Regions from separate parts of the Streptomyces sp. NPDC091972 genome, predicted to be linked through region 1. Evidence: riboswitches for the same ligand, from Rfam matches in the RefSeq annotation. Region 1 holds a riboswitch; each other region holds the start of a gene.

Region 1 (4,202 bases):
CTGGACGGCGTCGCCACGATCATGGCCCGCGCCTTCTCCGAGGGCACCGACAAGCACTCGGCCGAGGAGTTCGCCGCCGAGCTGGAGCGCTGCGGAGCCACCCTCGACGCGCACGCCGACCACCCGGGCGTCCGCCTCAGCCTCGAAGTGCCGGCCTCCCGCCTCGCCAAGGCGCTCGGTCTGCTGGCCGACGCGCTCAGGGCGCCCGCGTTCGCGGACAGCGAGGTCGAGCGGCTCGTCCGCAACCGCCTCGACGAGATCCCGCATGAGCTGGCCAACCCGTCCCGCCGTGCCGCCAAGGAGCTCTCCAAGGAGCTGTTCCCGGCGGACTCGCGCATGTCGCGCCCGCGCCAGGGCACCGAGGAGACCGTCGGGAACATCGACTCCGCGGCCGTACGCGCCTTCTACGAGAAGCACGTGCGGCCCGCCACCGCGACCGCCGTGGTCGTCGGCGACCTCACCGGCATCGACCTGGACGCGCTGCTCGCCGACACGCTCGGTGCCTGGACCGGTTCCCCGGCCCAGCCGCGGCCCGTGCCGCCGGTGACCGCCGACGACACCGGCCGCGTCGTGATCGTGGACCGCCCCGGAGCCGTCCAGACCCAGCTCCTGATCGGCCGTATCGGCGCCGACCGGCACGCACGCGTGTGGCCCGCGCAGGTGCTCGGCACGTACTGCCTCGGCGGCACCCTCACCTCCCGCCTTGACCGCGTCCTGCGCGAGGAGAAGGGCTACACCTACGGCGTACGGGCGTTCGGCCAGGTCCTCCGGTCCGCGCCGGACGGCTCGGGCGCCGCGATGCTCGCCATCAGCGGCTCCGTCGACACCCCGAACACCGGTCCCGCCCTGGACGACCTGTGGAAGGTGCTGCGCACGCTCGCCGAGGGCGGCCTCACCGACGCCGAGCGCGACGTCGCCGTGCAGAACCTCGTGGGTGTGGCACCGCTCAAGTACGAGACGGCCGCGGCCGTGGCGAGCACGCTGGCCGACCAGGTCGAGCAGCACCTGCCCGACGACTACCAGGCGACCCTGTACCAGCAGCTCGCCGCGACCGGCACCGTGGAGGCCACCGCGGCCGTCGTGAACGCCTTCCCGGTGGACCGGCTGGTGACGGTCCTGGTCGGCGACGCGGCGGCCATCAAGGAGCCCGTCGAGGCCCTCGGTATCGGCGAGGTCAAGGTCGTCAGCGCCGAGTAGCCGAGCACCGGCACGGGCGTGGAGGGGCCCTGGTGACGGCGGCGTCACCAGGGCCCCTTGATGTCCGAATTGGGTGGGAGGTTGCCTGTCTGCCCTGTGGGATGCGCTACAAACACCCTGATCCGTTTGGGTCCTGAAAGCCGCCCCGCTTAGCGTCTTGCGGGCTGTCCGTCAGGCACTGCGCCGCGCCCGCGGCACCGGACAGTCATCGCCGAGTCCCCGTACGGCGCGAGCCAGGGGAGCCGGGGACCCACACCACGTCCCTGGGGTGAATCGGACGCCCACGCGACCGCGAGGGGGTCCGTAGGAGACCTTCCTGCTCCGAACCCGTCAGCTAACCCGGTAGGCGAGAAGGAAGGAAAGGACCAGCCACCACATGGCGTTCACCTGCGCCACCGGGAAGCACCGCCGTCCCAGCCGCATGAAGCGCACCACCGCCCGCGCCGCGGGCGTCGCCGCCCTCGCCACCACCGGCGTCATCGGCACCATCGCCGCCCCGGCGCTCGCCGCCGAGAACTCCGTCGAGCAGACCGGCCTCATGCCCGTCGTCTCCGTCGGCGACTCCCTCGCGGACCAGCTCGACGCCCAGGCCGAGGCCCAGGCGCAGGCCGCCGCGCAGAAGAAGGCGGAGGCGGAGGCCAAGCGCAAGGCCGAGGCGCGTGCCAAGGAGATCCGCGAGGCCAAGGAGCGCGCCGCCCGCGAGGCCGAGCGCAAGCGCCTCAACGCCTTCGTCGCCCCGATCTCCGGCTCCTACGTCTCCACCGGCTACAAGAGCGGCGGCTCCATCTGGTCCTCCGGCAGCCACACCGGTATCGACTTCCACGCCGCCAGCGGCACCTCCGTGCACGCGGTCGGCCGCGGCACGGTCGTCGAGGCCGGCTGGGGCGGGGCGTACGGCAACAACGTCGTGATCAGGATGGCCGACGGCACGTACACCCAGTACGGCCACCTGTCGTCCATCGGCGTCTCGGTCGGCCAGTCCGTCACTCCCGGTCAGCAGATCGGCCTCTCCGGCGCGACCGGCAACGTCACCGGCCCGCACCTGCACTTCGAGGCACGCACCAGCCCCGAGTACGGCTCGGACATCGACCCCGTCGCCTACCTGCGCTCGCACGGCGTCGACGTCTGACGATCGCCCCGCGGCCTCCGCGAGAACCCCGGCTCCCCGAGCCGGGGTTTCGTCGTTTCCGGCACCCCGTTGTCCAAAAAATATCCCTGGATTCCGGTCCGCCGTCGGAAATTCCCGCTCATTGCAATAGAGTCACTGAACACACGTCAATCGGCGACGTTTCACGGGGATTAAGACGGAGGTCGGACATGCGTATTCCGGCGCACTCGGTATGCACGGCGATCCGGGACGACATCGTCGCCGGTGTCCACGCGCGCGGGAGCCGGCTCACCGAGGAACTGCTCGCCCGCCGCTACGGCGTCTCCCGGGTCCCCGTCCGTGAGGCCCTGCGCACGCTGGAGGCCGAGGGCTTCGTGGTGACCCGGCGGCACGCGGGCGCGTGCGTCGCCGAACCGACCGAGCAGGAGGGCGCCGACCTCCTGGAGATGCGCATGCTCCTCGAACCGCTGGGCGCCTCCCGGGCCGCCCAGCGGCGCACCGAGGCCCATCTGAAGGTGCTGCGCGGCCTGGTCAGGCTGGGCCAGGAGCGGGCCAGGCGGGGCAACAGCGACGATCTGCGCTCCTTGGGGGGCTGGTTCCACGAGACGCTCGCGCAGGCCACCGGCAGCCCGGCGCTGACCTCGCTGCTGACCCAGTTGCGGCACAAGATCGCCTGGATGTACGTCGTGGACGCGCCGGCCGACCCCGTGGAGTCCTGGGCGGAGCACGGCGCGATCGTGGACGCGGTGGCCCGCGGGGACGGCGAACGGGCGCGTGCGATCACGGCGCTGCACACCGAGCGCTCGGGCGCGGCGCACCGGCTGCGGTTCACCTCAGGACAGGACCGCGCGGACCGTGTGAGGAGTTCGCAACATCCCGTAAACGTGACGGGTGTGCGGCATTAACACGGGCACCGTATACAAAGAGGGAGTAATTCGCGGGGGCTCTTTCCGCTGCCCGTAAAAGGATAAAGCGAAGGGCCCGCCCGATAATTCGGACGAGCCCTTGCCTGCTTTTCAGGACACCCGTGCTCAGACGGTCTCGGGAAGTTCCTCGAGTCCCTCGGCGACCAGCTTCGCGAGCCGGTCGAGAGCCGCGTCCGCGCCCTCGGCGTCGGAGGCGAGGACGACCTCCTCGCCGCCCTGGGCGCCCAGGCCGAGAACGGCCAGCATGGAGGCCGCGTTGACGGGGTTGCCGTCGGCCTTGGCGATCGTCACCGGGATGCCTGCGGCCGTGGCGGCCCGGACGAAGATGGAAGCGGGGCGGGCGTGGAGGCCCTCGGCCCAGCCGACGTTGACGCGGCGCTCAGCCATGTGATGCTGCCCTTCGGTGTTCAGGGTTGTCTAGACCAGTTTCCCACACGTGAAGCGTCTCCCGGGAGGGCGTGCAGCCTCCCGGGGTGAGACGTCGGACCGCGGCCTCGGCCCGACTTCCGTCCTTGTGCGCTCTCGCGCGTTCTCCACAGACTGCCTCGCGCCGTTGTCGTACGCGAGCCGTACTCTGGGGCCCATGCAGAGCGCGTCGGACCGGCACGAGTACCCCGCCCACTGGGAGGCCGACGTGGTGCTGCGCGACGGCGGCACCGCGCGCATCAGGCCCATCACCGTCGACGACGCCGATCGCCTGGTCAGCTTCTACGAGCAGGTCTCGGACGAGTCGAAGTACTACCGCTTCTTCGCGCCCTACCCACGCCTGTCCGCCAAGGACGTCCACCGCTTCACGCACCACGACTTTGTGGACCGGGTGGGACTCGCCGCCACCATCGGCGGCGAGTTCATCGCCACCGTACGCTACGACCGCATCGGCGCCGACGGCATGCCCGCGTCCGCCCCCGCCGACGAGGCCGAGGTCGCCTTCCTCGTGCAGGACGCCCACCAGGGGCGCGGGGTGGCCTCCG
Region 2 (4,202 bases), on a different contig from region 1:
TCGTACTCCGCGAGCGCCCCGCTCCGGTGGGTGGCGAAGAGGTCGTCGGGGGACCGGACGTCGACCGCGTTCCAGAAGTTGTTCAGGTCGGACACCCGGTCGTTGACCCCGCCCGCGGACACGGGCGTGGCGGTGTACTCCAGGACGTACGGCCCTTCGAGCGGCTGCCGGAACCAGATCGTCGCACCGGCCGGCACGTCGACCTCCAGGATCCCGCGCCGCGCGGTGACCGTGCCGCCCTGCTCCAGTTCCACGGCCCAGCGGGCGAGGCCGTGCCGGAAGTCGTCATGGGCGAGGAGGCGGCGGTGGCGAGGCGCGGCACCCGCGGCGCTCGCGGGGGCCGCGGGGGCGAGGGCCGCCAGGGCGGCACCGGCGGCGAGGGCTCCGAAGGCTCTACGCGTGGTCGTCATGGCGGACGGTCCTTTCGTGCAGGGACTGGATCCCCAGAAAGCGCTTGCGCGGCAATGGAGTTCACTGTGCCCCGCCCCTCCCCCGCCTGTCGACGCCCCGAGCGCGCCCGCCACAAGAACGCAACGAAGCGATCATGAAACCGCAGGCCGGTACAGCCGCAGCGCTCTCCCCGCACACACCGAAGGCCGGACCCGGGGATCGGGGTCCGGCCTTCGGTGGCACATGAGGCGTCGTCAGCCGACGGCGACGCCCTTCGAACGGAGGTAGGCGACCGGGTCCACGTCGGAGCCGTAGTCCGGCGTGGTGCGGATCTCGAAGTGCAGGTGCGGGCCGGTCACGTTGCCGGTCGCCCCCGAGAGGCCGATCTGCTGGCCCGCGGTCACGGCCTGGCCGGCCGAGACGGAGAGCTGGGACAGGTGGGCGTACTGCGCGTAGTAGCCGTCGGCCAGCTTGATGACGACCTGGTTGCCGTAGGCGCCGCCCCAGCCCGCGGAGACGACGGTGCCCGCGCCCACGGCCTTGAGGGAGGTGCCGGTCGGGACGACGAAGTCGACGCCGGTGTGGTAGCCGCTGGACCACATGCTGCCCGAGACGCGGTACCCGGTGCCGACGGTGGCACCGCTGACCGGAAGCGTGAAGCCGCCGGCGGTGGTCGCACTCCGGGTGCTCTGGGTGGCGGTCGCAGGCTTGGCGGACGAGGACTTCTTCGCCTCCGCCTTCTGGGTCTTCGCCTTCTCGGTCTTCGCCGAGGAAGACGAAGAGGACGACTGGGACTTCGTGGCGCCCGTCTTGGCCTTCTTGCCGATCGAGAGCTTCAGACCGGGGTGGATCAGCGACGGGTCGTCACCGACGGCCTCACGATTTTCGGCGTACAGCTTCTTCCAGCCACCACTGACGTGCTGCTCGTCGGCGATCTTCGAGAGATAGTCGCCGACCCGCACCGAATAGGTGCGCACGGTCGCGGTCTTCGCGCTGTCCTTCTTCGCGGCCGTCTTTTCAACGGACTTCTGCGTGACCGGAAGCGACTGAACGGCCTTTTCCGAAACGGACTGGGAAGGCGCGGCGTGCGCTCCGGTGGCCCCCATGAGCGGGAGGGCGAGCGCGGCGCCCCCGGTTCCGGCGACGGCGATCGAGCGGGCGAAGCGCTGGGACTTCGGACGGCGGTGCTTACCCTTCGCGGGCATGACGAATTCCTCTCCGGCGCCTGCGAGGTGAGCTGTCGGGTGCGAGCTGGAGATGCTCGGCCGCGCCGAGACGCGACTTGACCCCTAGCCTGTTCCGGAGACCGGAACAGGCGGTTGTGCCTGTGGGTCCCCCGCTCCTGCCGTACACGGGTGAGTGGATGTGCGGAATCCGTTCGGCGGCAGGATTGGGCGTCCGACCGGATCGGTGGCGAACGTAAACGAGCAAGACGCAAAGGGACAAGTGAGGGGTTGCCCGTGCGGGCGTTTCCGTTGATCCCTCATGGGAATTACCGGTCACCCTGCGTGAATAGGGCACCCTTCACCCAGCCAAATCCCCTTGAGGGGCCCATGAATTACGTGAACATGACGCGCGACGCACCGTCACGGATATGACGCTGCTCACGCCACGAATTCACAGGGCCCCTCATCCTGAGCGGAGTTGGGCGCAAAGCACCAAACAGGACAGATGCCCTAGATGAGGCGCAGCCGGATAACAGCCGCATCGAGATCTCCGCGCAAACCGGTACGAAGTCCGTGATGCAGCAGTACGCCCCCTCGGTGCACTTCACCCGTTTCGAGGCATTCATACGTCGCTGTCGGGTCCAGTCCGCGCAGCCGCAGCGCGGGGACGGGCTCGCCGTACGACTGCGCCTGGAGCCAGGCGAGAACGACGGTCTCGTCCCCGAGGACGTACTGCACCGCGCTCAGCCCGCCCCTCGGAGGCCGCAGGCGGTGGAGGTCGCCGCGCTGCACCACGGGCCGGATCTCCTTGTAGAGGTCCACCCACCGACGGGCTTCGGCAAGCTCCTCGTCGGTCCACTCCGTGAGGTCCCCGCCGACTCCCAGCACTCCGGCCATGGCGCTCACGAACCGGAACCGCAGCGAGCTCACCCTGCCGTTGAGCTGGGTGTTGGGGCTGTCGGTGACCCAGGCGGCCATCACTCGCGCGGGATGGATCTGGCTGAAGCCGTGCTGGATGGCGAGCCGGTCCAGGGGGTCGGTGTTGTCCGAGGTCCACACCTGGTCGGTGCGGCTGAGCACCCCGAGGTCGATCCGGCCGCCACCCCCGGAGCAGGACTCGAAGGCCACGCCCGGGTGGGCCTCCCGCAACCGGTCCAGGAGGGCGTAGAAGCCGCGCACATGGTCGACCCACAGGCGCTGCGGGTAGGCGTCGCCTGGCCAGCCCGCATCGGTGAAGCAGCGGTTGAAGTCCCACTTCACGTAGTCGATCGGGGCCGAGGAGAGCAGGGTGTCGAGCTGCTCCCAGAGGTACTCCTGGACGTCCTCGCGCGCGAGGTTCAGCACGAGCTGGTTGCGGAACTCCGTCCGCTTTCGTCCTGTCTGGAACTGCACCCAGTCCGGGTGGGCGCGGTACAGCTCACTGTCCGGGTTGATCATCTCCGGCTCGACCCAGATGCCGAACTGCATGCCGAGCGCGTGCACCTGGTCACCGAGCGGCTTGAGGCCGGAGGGGAACCGGTCGGGGTTGGGCACCCAGTCGCCGAGGCCGGCCCGGTCGCTGGTGCGGGCGCCGAACCAGCCGTCGTCGACCACGAACAGCTCGACACCGATCGCCGCGGCCCGCCGGGCGAGGGTGCCCTGCTGCTCCTCGGAGATGTCGAAGTTCGTGGCCTCCCAGGAGTTGAACAGCACGGGCCGGTCCTGGTCCGCGTCCGGGATGACGTACGCCCGCTGGTAGGCGTGCCAGGCGCGGCTCGCGCCGCCGTGGCCGGCGTCGCTCCAGAGGCCCGCGAAGACGGGCGTCGTGAAGGACTCCCCGGCCGCCAGCCGGAGCAGCCCCGAGTCGTCGTGTCCGGCGCCGCCGGTGATCTGCACGCGCGCGTCGGGCAGTTGCGCCACGGCGATGCGCCAGGAACCCGACCAGCCGAGGGCGACGCCGTAGACCTCGCCCCGCTCCTCGGTGGCGTCGGTGTCGAGCGCGACCCACGGCAGGTGCTGGTGCCCGGTGTGGCCGCGACGGCTGCCGATGACCTTCTCGCCGTAGGTGAGGGGGGTTCGGGTGAGCAGGGACTCGGCGGCCCAGCGGCCGTGCAGCTGGGAGAGCCGCCAGCCGTCCTCGCGGTCGGGCAGGGTCCAGGTGGCGGAGTCGGCGCGCAGCAGCTCGACCGGGGCCGGGCCCTGGTTGTCGAGGGTCACCCAGCGCTCCAGGACGTCGTCGCGCATCCGGTAGTGCAGCGTGACGGTGAGTCCGCCGTCGCGGAACCGCAGCCGCAGCTCGTCGCCCTCGGTGTCGTACGCCTCGAAGCTCCACTCGGTGCCGCGCCGCTCGTCGGTGCGGACGGACAGGGCGGGTCGGGTGAAGCGGGGACCGCCCTCGACGGGGTACTCCTCGCGGCCGTCCAGCGGGGACTCGAAGGGCCAGTACTCGGGCAGCGGACTCACGGCGAGGGCCTCGGCGTCGGCCAGGGCGATCCTCGGCCCCCAGTGCAGGTGCAGCAGCTCGTCCTCGGCGGTGAGGTGCAGGGCGTAACTGCTGGCCGGCCCGGACAGAATCCACGTACGGCCGTTCTCGGCGATCTCCAGCATGGTGCTTCCTCACAGATCCGAACAGGTGCCAACAGGGGCGCTCAGGCCCCAACATCATCA
Region 3 (4,202 bases), on a different contig from region 1:
GCAGTACGAGGCGTACGCGACGTCGTTGGCGTTCCTGCGGCGCCGGGGACGGCTCGGCCGGGCGAACGCCGACTTCGTCGTACGGGAGCGGGAGCTGCTGCACGAGCTGTGGCGCCGGCGGGACGTGGCCCGCCCCGCCCTGGACCACGCGGCCCGGACGACGGCACCCCCGGTACCGGTGGCCGCGCCGCCCTGGCCGGTGTACGGGGTGTACGGCCACCCGCCCCACCCCGCCCAGCAGGCGCACCCGGTCCACCCGGCGCACGCGGTGCCCTACCCCGCGTACAACCCGTACCGGACGTAGGCCGGCCTCCCCTTACGCCGACGCCTCCGTCAGGCGCCCCAGCTCCTCCTCCGTCAGGGTCAGCTCCGCCACCCTCAGCAGCGCCGGGAGCTGCTCCACCGTGCGGGCGGACGCGATCGGGGCCGCGACCGTCGGCTGGGCGGCGAGCCAGGCGAGGGCGACCGTGGCGACCGGGACGGTGTGGGACTCGGCGATGTCGTCGAGCGCCGCGAGCACCTTCCGGCCGCGCTCGGTCTCCAGGTGCTTGGCGGCACCCGCGCTGCGCCGGCTCTCCACGGTCTCGCCGACGCGGTACTTGCCGGTGAGGAACCCGGAGGCGAGGGCGAAGTACGGGACGGCGGCGAGACCCTGCCGGGAGGCGACGGCCTGGAGTTCGCCCTCGTAGGTGTCCCGCGAGACGAGGTTGTAGTGGGGCTGGAGGGCGGTGTAGCGCGCGAGGCCCTCGCGGTCGGAGAAGTCGAGGGACTCCGCAAGGCGCGCGGCGGAGATGTTGGAGGCTCCGATCGCCCGTACCTTGCCCGCCTTCACCAGCTCGTCCAGCGCGCCGATGATCTCCTCGACGGGTGTCTCCGGCTTGTCGTAGTGGGTGTAGTACAGGTCGATGCGGTCGGTGCCGAGGCGGCGCAGCGAGGCGTCCGCCGCCGCCTTGATGTTCGCCGCGCTCAGGCCCGGGTAGTCGGGGTGCTGGCTGACCTTCGTGGCGATGAGGACGTCGTCGCGGTTGCCGCGGGCCGCCAGCCACTTTCCGATGATGGTCTCGGACTCGCCACCGGAGTTGCCGTCCACCCATGCCGAGTACGAGTCGGCCGTGTCGAGGAAGTTGCCGCCGGCCGCGGTGTAGGCGTCGAGGACGGCGAACGAGGTGGCCTCGTCGGCGGTCCAGCCGAACACGTTGCCGCCGAGGGAGAGCGGGAAGACCTCGAGGCCGGAGGAGCCGAGCTTGCGAAGAGAAGTCATGCCATACGTCAACGCCAGTGCCGGACGCCGGCCTTCCGGCACGGCCGCAAAGTCCTCGCAAACAAGCGGGGTCGGCTGCTCCGACACACCGACAGCCCTGACGTCGGGGGGACGTCGTCAGGGCTGTCGGAGTTCGCGGGGGAGGGTCAGGGGTTGAGACCCTTGCCGCGCAGCCACGCCATCGGGTCGATCCCGTCGGCGGAGCCGCCCGGGTGGACCTCCAGGTGCAGGTGCGCGCCGGTCACGTTGCCCGTGGCGCCCACGCGGCCGATGACGTCACCGGTGGCGACCTTCTGGCCGACGCTGACGCTGATCGAGGACTGGTGGCAGAACCACAGCTCGGTGCCGTCGTCGAGGGTGAGGATCGTGCGGTAGCCGTAGGAGCCGGCCCAGCCGGCCTCCGTGATGGTGCCGCTGTGGACCGCCTTGATGAGCGTGCCCGTGGGGGCGGCGAAGTCGAGGCCCGTGTGGTAGCCGGAGGACCACAGGGAACCGGCCTGACCGAAGGTCGAGGTGATGGTGTACGACGAGGTCGGCAGCGTGTACTGCTTGGCGAGCTCGGCCAGGCGCTCCGCCTCGGCCTTCTTCGCGGCCTCCTCCTCCGCCTTCTTCTTGGCGGCGGCGGCCTTCTCCTGGGCTTCCTTCTCCGCCTTGGCGGCGGCCGCGTCGGCCTCCTTCTGGGCGGCGTCCGCGACGGCCTGGGCGGCCTTGGTGTCGATCTGGTCCTGCTGCACCTCGGCCTGGGCCAGGATGCGCGAGCGCAGTGCCTCACCGGCGTCCGAGGCGCCCTCGGCGGTGCCGGCGGTGGTGGCGCCGACGCTGCTGAAGGCGCTCGTGTCGGCGGCGGCCGGGTCGGAGTCGTCCGAGATGAGCGAGCCCACGTTGGGCAGGTCCGGCATCGAGATGGAGACCGGCGGCTTGCCGGTGTTGGCGCTGGCCATCCCGCCCGCGCTGACCGCGGCTATGACGCCGACGCCCAGGACGGTGGAGCTACGGGCGAATCCGCCGCCACGCTGCTTTGCTACGCGATGCCGGCCTCGTACGGGAGCGAGGGAGTCCGCGGTCGGGTTCCACTCGCCGAGCGGAGCCTCGTCGTCGGCACGGTAGCCGCCGTACACGAGGGTGTCGCTCGGAACGTACGGCGCCTCGGGGGCAGGCGGGTTGGACGCCACGTGGGCGCACTCCTTTCCTTCCTTCTCGCCTACCGGGTTAGCTGACGGGTTCGGAGCAGGAAGGTCTCCTACGCGCGTATATCCACCGTGCTGCCACGGCGGACTACGAGCGATTCACCCCAAGGTGGTGGTTCCCCGGTTCCCTTGCGGAATTCGGCGCGTGAGCACGGAGCCGTCTCTTGTGACGGCTGGGACGACCGCGCTGCGTTATCGAACGTTAATAGACCCGGGGGCCCGATTCCAAGCTGTTCCGCTTGATCATTAACGAAATCCCGCTGGACTTACGGCCCATGAACGGTGAAAAACGGGCGAGTTGACCACGACTCAGACGGCACAGGGGTGTTGACGGTGTGTCAGTCGCTATGCGGAGGGCGCCCATCCGCTCACCCGGCGTGACGAAGGCCGCTGCGAACCCTCCGGCCGGGCGCGGACGCACAAACACTCAGGGCCGGAACCCATTCACTGGATTCCGGCCCTGAGCCTTCAGTAGCGGGGACAGGATTTGAACCTGCGACCTCTGGGTTATGAGCCCAGCGAGCTACCGAGCTGCTCCACCCCGCGTCGTTGTGTGACCAGCATACGTCATCCGCGAGGTGGTTCGCGCCAGGGTTGTTCCAGGGGCCCCGGTGGCCGCGCGGAGCGGCGTACCGTGGCGCTCCTCACAGGAACGAGGAGGGGACATGACGGCAGCCGACGGGCGGCCGGCGGAGATCGGGAAGCGGGACATCCCGCTCTCCGGCGGCCGGACGCTGCGGGTGACGGAGTTCGGCAACGGCAGCATCAGGCTGGCGGTGCACACGGGCTCCCGCTACGTGGTGACGAGCCTGGAGCAGATCGACGACGGGACCGTGCTGAGGCTCTCGCCCGGCCGCGAGGGCTCGGGCGCCCACCGGAACTGGGTGCGGGACCACGAGGGCGGTGCGGGCGGCTCCGGCGAGTGAGCACCCGCCCGGGCGGCCGTCAGCCGACCCCGAGCTCCGTCAACTCGCCCAGCGGCAGCGTGTGCTGGGTCTGGAGGACCTTCGCGCGGAGGTAGCGGACGTTGTGGGCGGTGGTGAAGACGCCGGTCGGGACGCGGTCGTGGACGCCGATCCCGAGGTCCCTCAACTGACCCGCCTTGTCGGGGTTGTTGGAGAGCAGGTCGAGTTCGCCGATGCCCAGGGCGGTCAGCATCTGCGCGGCCGCCGTGTAGTCGCGGGCGTCCTCGGGCAGGCCCAGCGCGGTGTTCGCGGCGTAGGTGTCGAGACCCTGGTCCTGGAGGGCGTACGCGTCGAGCTTGTTGTAGAGGCCGATGCCGCGGCCCTCCTGGCGGAGGTAGAGCAGGACGCCGCCGCGCTCGGCTATGCGCTCGACCGCCTCGCGCAGTTGCGGGCCGCAGTCGCAGCGGGCGGAGCCGAAGACGTCACCGGTGAGGCACTCGGAGTGCAGCCGCACCAGCGGGACGGTGCCGGGGGCGGGGTCGCCGAGGACGACGGCGAGGTGCTCCCGCCCGTCGGCCAGGCCGTGGAAGGTGACGAGCTCGGCGTCGACGCGGTAGCCGTCCCCGAAGCGCAGCGGGACGTGGACGCGGGAGCGCTGGGTGGCGGCGGGCAGGTCGGGCATGCGGGTACTCCGCTCCGTGGGCATATCTGCTTCAGTTTTGAAGCAGTCCTACTGATCGAGACCCTACCTCATGCTTTAAATTTGAAGCAACGCCTTTATGGCACTCGTCACACGCACCCTCAGGAGCAGGACGGGGAGGACCGCCGGCGCCACGGAACCTCCTCGGC
Region 4 (4,202 bases), on a different contig from region 1:
TCCACTACTGCCTCGGTGCCCCGCTGGCCCGGCTGGAGGGCCAGACCGCGCTCGCCACCCTCCTCACCCGGCTCCCGGACCTTCAACTCGCGGTGGATTCGGCTGATTTGCGCTGGCGTGGCGGACTCATCATGCGTGGACTGCGTACTTTGCCCGTGGAGTTCACGCCCGTCCGGTAATCGACCGAGGGGTCCGGGGTATCCCGGGAGGATGCCGCGTAAACATGACACGCCCTCAAGTCTGTGATCTTCACGTGATCTACGCGGCATTAACTTGTGACAAGTGATCGAATCCCTATACGTTCACGGACCAGCGCGGTCCCCGTACCACTGCCGCGCGGGTACTTGCTGTCTCGGGAAAGGTCCCTCCATGCTCTCCGGGAACGGTCGTCACCGTCGCCCCCGTCAGGCTCCGGCTCTCCTCGTGGCGGCCGGTGTGACGGGATCCGCCATCGCGATCCCACTGCTCGGGGCGACCGGGGCGAGCGCCGCCACCGGCACCACGTGGGACCGGGTCGCGGAGTGCGAGAGCGGTGGCTCCTGGAGCGCGAACGACGGCAACGGCTTCTACGGCGGCCTTCAGATGTCCCAGGAGAACTGGGAGAAGTACGGCGGCCTCGAGTACGCCGAGACCGCGGACCTGGCCAGCCGCAACCAGCAGATAGCCGTGGCCGAGAAGCTGCTCGCGGACCAGGGCATCGCCGCCTGGCCGACCTGCGGGCTGCTCGGCGGTCTCAGCAAGGACGCGAGTTCGGCCGACGTCGACACGGGCGTGGGAAGCGGCACGCCCTCCGCCTCGGCGTCCAACTCATCCGGATCGTCCGGCTCGTCCAGTTCCGAAGGTTCCTCCTCTTCGTCCGGTTCCTCCGACTCGTCGGGTTCCGAGAAGTCCTCCGGTCTGCTCGACGCGCTGGACGGATCGTCCGGGACGCCCTCGCCCTCGGCCACTCCCTCCGGCGATGACAGTTCCGCCAAGCCGGACAAAAAGAACTCTTCGGTATCCGAGGGTTCCGCACAGCGGGACGCGCAGCCGTCCGACAGCTCGCCCGTGGTGAGCGCAGAAGAGGATGAAGCGGACAAGTCATGGCAGGAGGGCGGCTCTTCGGCCCTCGTGGACGTGGGTGCCCTGGGTTCCGGCAAGCATCGCGGCGACAGTGCCGAGGAGAGTGTGACGAAGAGCGCGGCCTCCCCCACGGCCGGCCGGCATGCCGCCGCCACCTACACGGTCCAGGAGGGCGACTCCCTCGTCTCCATCGCCGACTCCCTTGGTCTCGACGGCGGATGGCGCGCCCTCTACGCGGAGAACAAGGACCGCATCGGGACCGACCCGAGCAACATCGTTGCCGGTCAGACGCTCGACACAGGGGCTGAATAGGGTCGAAAAGACCTGAAAAACAGCGGGAGTTCACGTCACACTTCGCACTGAATGTCCACTTTGGTGAAAGTGTGGGATGAGTCTCAGAAGCCCTGATCGTCTTTGAAATTCCGCCGAACGCATGTCTACGGTCGTGACCGCTCGGCAACCCGAGCCCCGTCTGCCGCAACGCCGAATCCTGCCAGCGGCCGTACGGGAACAGTCGTCGCGTCAAGCGCCGTAGGCAGGAGCGGGGGACCCAAGGTAAGTGCCGGACCCAGCAGTTCACGCTGGACCGGCTAGGGGTGAAGTCGCGCTAGGAGCCGCAAGGCGCCGGGCGCGACCGGGCAACTCAACCGGCCCGAACCCGACAGCTCACCTCGCAGGCGTCGGTGAGGGGATCGATCCATGCTGTTTTCCGGCAAGGGCAAGCACCGTCGTCCGTCCAAGGCCACCCGCGCCGCCGCGCTCGCCGGCGTCACCGGTGTCGCCATCGCCGCCCCGCTGATGGCCGCGGGCAACGCCTCCGCCGCCACCGCCTCCGAGTGGGACGCCGTCGCCCAGTGCGAGTCCGGCGGCAACTGGTCCATCAACACCGGCAACGGCTACTACGGCGGTCTGCAGTTCTCCGCCTCCACCTGGGCCGCGTACGGCGGCACGCAGTACGCCGCGCAGGCCAACCAGGCCAGCAAGGCCCAGCAGATCGCCGTCGCCGAGAAGGTCCTCGCCTCCCAGGGCAAGGGTGCCTGGCCGGTCTGCGGCACGGGCCTGTCCAGCGCCGCCTACAACGGTGGCGGCAGCTCGTCCTCCGCCGGCTCCTCGAACTCGGGCACCAGCACCCGTTCGACCGAGGAGCAGAGCGCCTCCCGCTCCTCCGACCGTCCGGCCGCCAAGAAGACCGTCACCACGCCGACCGGCAAGAAGGTCAAGAAGGGCGACGGCGAGTACAAGGTCGTCAAGGGTGACACCCTCAGCTCGATCGCCGAGAAGCACAAGGTCAAGGGCGGCTGGCAGAAGCTGTTCAAGCTGAACAAGGACATCATCGACGATGCCGACTTCATCTTCCCGGGCCAGCAGCTCCACCTGAAGTGACACCTCGCTGAACCACAGTGCCCTCACAGGCGTGGTCCTCATACTGAAGACCTCGTGAGGGTCACCCCCCCGTCCCCACGGGCTCCCCGCTCCGGTGCGTGTTCCCCCGTACGCACCGGGGCGGGGCCTTTTCATGCGCGGGTGCCGGCCCGTCTTTGTTCAGTTCGGAAACAATTTACTCTCGGTTCTGTCCATGGGTCGGTCCACACGGTGGCCGATCCCCCGGAGCCGGTTAGGCTCGGTCTCGCAGAACCCACCGCGGTCCCGGCGGACCGTGTCACATCCCAAGAAGGAGATGCTCGTGCCGTCCATCGACGTCGTCGTAGCCCGGGAAATCCTGGACTCCCGAGGCAACCCCACGGTCGAGGTCGAGGTCGGCCTCGACGACGGCAGCACCGGTCGTGCCGCCGTCCCGTCCGGCGCCTCCACGGGCGCCTTCGAGGCCATCGAGCTGCGTGACGGTGACCCGAACCGCTACCAGGGCAAGGGTGTCGAGAAGGCCGTCCTCGCGGTCATCGAGCAGATCGGCCCGGAGCTCGTCGGCTACGACGCCACCGAGCAGCGTCTGATCGACCAGGCGATGTTCGACCTGGACGCCACCGACAACAAGGGCTCGCTCGGCGCCAACGCCATCCTCGGCGTCTCCCTCGCCGTCGCCCACGCCGCCTCCGAGGCCAGCGACCTCCCGCTCTTCCGCTACCTGGGCGGCCCGAACGCGCACCTGCTGCCGGTGCCGATGATGAACATCCTGAACGGCGGCTCGCACGCCGACTCCAACGTGGACATCCAGGAGTTCATGATCGCCCCGATCGGCGCGGAGTCCTTCTCCGAGGCGCTGCGCTGGGGCACCGAGGTCTACCACACCCTCAAGAAGGTCCTGAAGAGCAAGGGCCTGTCCACCGGCCTCGGCGACGAGGGCGGCTTCGCGCCGAACCTGGAGTCCAACCGCGCCGCCCTGGACCTCATCCTCGAGGCGATCAAGGAAGCCGGTTACATCCCCGGCGAGCAGGTCGCCCTGGCGCTCGACGTCGCCGCCTCCGAGTTCTACAAGGACGGCAAGTACCAGTTCGAGGGCAAGGACCGCTCGGCCGCCGAGATGACGGAATACTACGAGGAGCTCGTGGCGGCCTACCCGCTCGTCTCCATCGAGGACCCGCTGTTCGAGGACGACTGGGCCGGCTGGAAGGTCCTCACCGACAAGCTGGGCGACAAGGTCCAGATCGTCGGCGACGACCTCTTCGTCACCAACCCGGAGCGCCTGGCCCGCGGCATCGAGGACGGCGCCGCCAACGCGCTGCTCGTCAAGGTGAACCAGATCGGCTCGCTCACCGAGACCCTCGACGCCGTCGAGCTCGCCCAGCGCAGCGGCTTCAAGTGCATGATGTCCCACCGCTCCGGCGAGACCGAGGACGTCACCATCGCCGACCTGGCCGTCGCCACCAACTGCGGCCAGATCAAGACCGGCGCCCCGGCCCGCTCCGAGCGCGTCGCCAAGTACAACCAGCTCCTGCGCATCGAGGAGATCCTCGACGACGCCGCGGTCTACGCCGGCCGCAGCGCGTTCCCGCGCTTCAAGGGCTGACACCGGCTGGCCCTTCCGGGGTCAAGCCTTAGCCAGTCGTACGTACGTCCCCGTACCGGTCCCGTACCGTGTGCGGGGACGTACGCACGTAGAAGGGGAGGCGGAGAGCCGATGGCCGTGAAGGACCGGGACCGTTTCTCCACGACGACGAGGATCAGGCTGCTCGGCGAGCAGA

The links. A riboswitch is a leader RNA that binds a small molecule or an ion and turns the genes downstream of it on or off. The one in region 1 is predicted to bind cyclic di-AMP.
Positions count from the first base shown of each region.
Region 2: linked by a shared signal. The riboswitch ahead of ACIQJT_RS00975 (peptidoglycan DD-metalloendopeptidase family protein) and the one ahead of ACIQJT_RS31280 (M23 family metallopeptidase) in region 1 are both predicted to bind cyclic di-AMP.
Region 3: linked by a shared signal. The riboswitch ahead of ACIQJT_RS39005 (M23 family metallopeptidase) and the one ahead of ACIQJT_RS31280 (M23 family metallopeptidase) in region 1 are both predicted to bind cyclic di-AMP.
Region 4: linked by a shared signal. The riboswitch ahead of ACIQJT_RS36220 (transglycosylase family protein) and the one ahead of ACIQJT_RS31280 (M23 family metallopeptidase) in region 1 are both predicted to bind cyclic di-AMP.

Region 1 covers NZ_JBIVSV010000012.1:193,708-197,909, reverse strand. The annotation lists gene ACIQJT_RS31285 (pitrilysin family protein) at 1-1,197, shown strand, start outside; cyclic di-AMP (ydaO/yuaA leader) riboswitch at 1,397-1,560, shown strand; gene ACIQJT_RS31280 (M23 family metallopeptidase) at 1,574-2,326, shown strand; gene ACIQJT_RS31275 (GntR family transcriptional regulator) at 2,515-3,210, shown strand; gene ACIQJT_RS31270 (HPr family phosphocarrier protein) at 3,337-3,618, opposite strand; gene ACIQJT_RS31265 (GNAT family N-acetyltransferase) at 3,815-4,202, shown strand, end outside.
Region 2 covers NZ_JBIVSV010000001.1:216,260-220,461, reverse strand. The annotation lists gene ACIQJT_RS00980 (DUF6250 domain-containing protein) at 1-410, opposite strand, end outside; gene ACIQJT_RS00975 (peptidoglycan DD-metalloendopeptidase family protein) at 645-1,595, opposite strand; cyclic di-AMP (ydaO/yuaA leader) riboswitch at 1,600-1,770, opposite strand; gene ACIQJT_RS00970 (alpha-galactosidase) at 2,067-4,142, opposite strand.
Region 3 covers NZ_JBIVSV010000020.1:20,305-24,506, forward strand. The annotation lists gene ACIQJT_RS38995 (PrsW family intramembrane metalloprotease) at 1-304, shown strand, start outside; gene ACIQJT_RS39000 (aldo/keto reductase) at 317-1,261, opposite strand; gene ACIQJT_RS39005 (M23 family metallopeptidase) at 1,408-2,433, opposite strand; cyclic di-AMP (ydaO/yuaA leader) riboswitch at 2,445-2,602, opposite strand; tRNA gene ACIQJT_RS39010 (tRNA-Met) at 2,921-2,994, opposite strand; gene ACIQJT_RS39015 (hypothetical protein) at 3,114-3,374, shown strand; gene ribA (GTP cyclohydrolase II) at 3,394-4,035, opposite strand; gene ACIQJT_RS39025 (MarR family transcriptional regulator) at 4,155-4,202, opposite strand, start outside.
Region 4 covers NZ_JBIVSV010000016.1:103,917-108,118, reverse strand. The annotation lists gene ACIQJT_RS36230 (cytochrome P450) at 1-179, shown strand, start outside; gene ACIQJT_RS36225 (transglycosylase family protein) at 370-1,374, shown strand; cyclic di-AMP (ydaO/yuaA leader) riboswitch at 1,580-1,757, shown strand; gene ACIQJT_RS36220 (transglycosylase family protein) at 1,762-2,445, shown strand; gene eno (phosphopyruvate hydratase) at 2,741-4,027, shown strand; gene ACIQJT_RS36210 (septum formation initiator family protein) at 4,139-4,202, shown strand, end outside.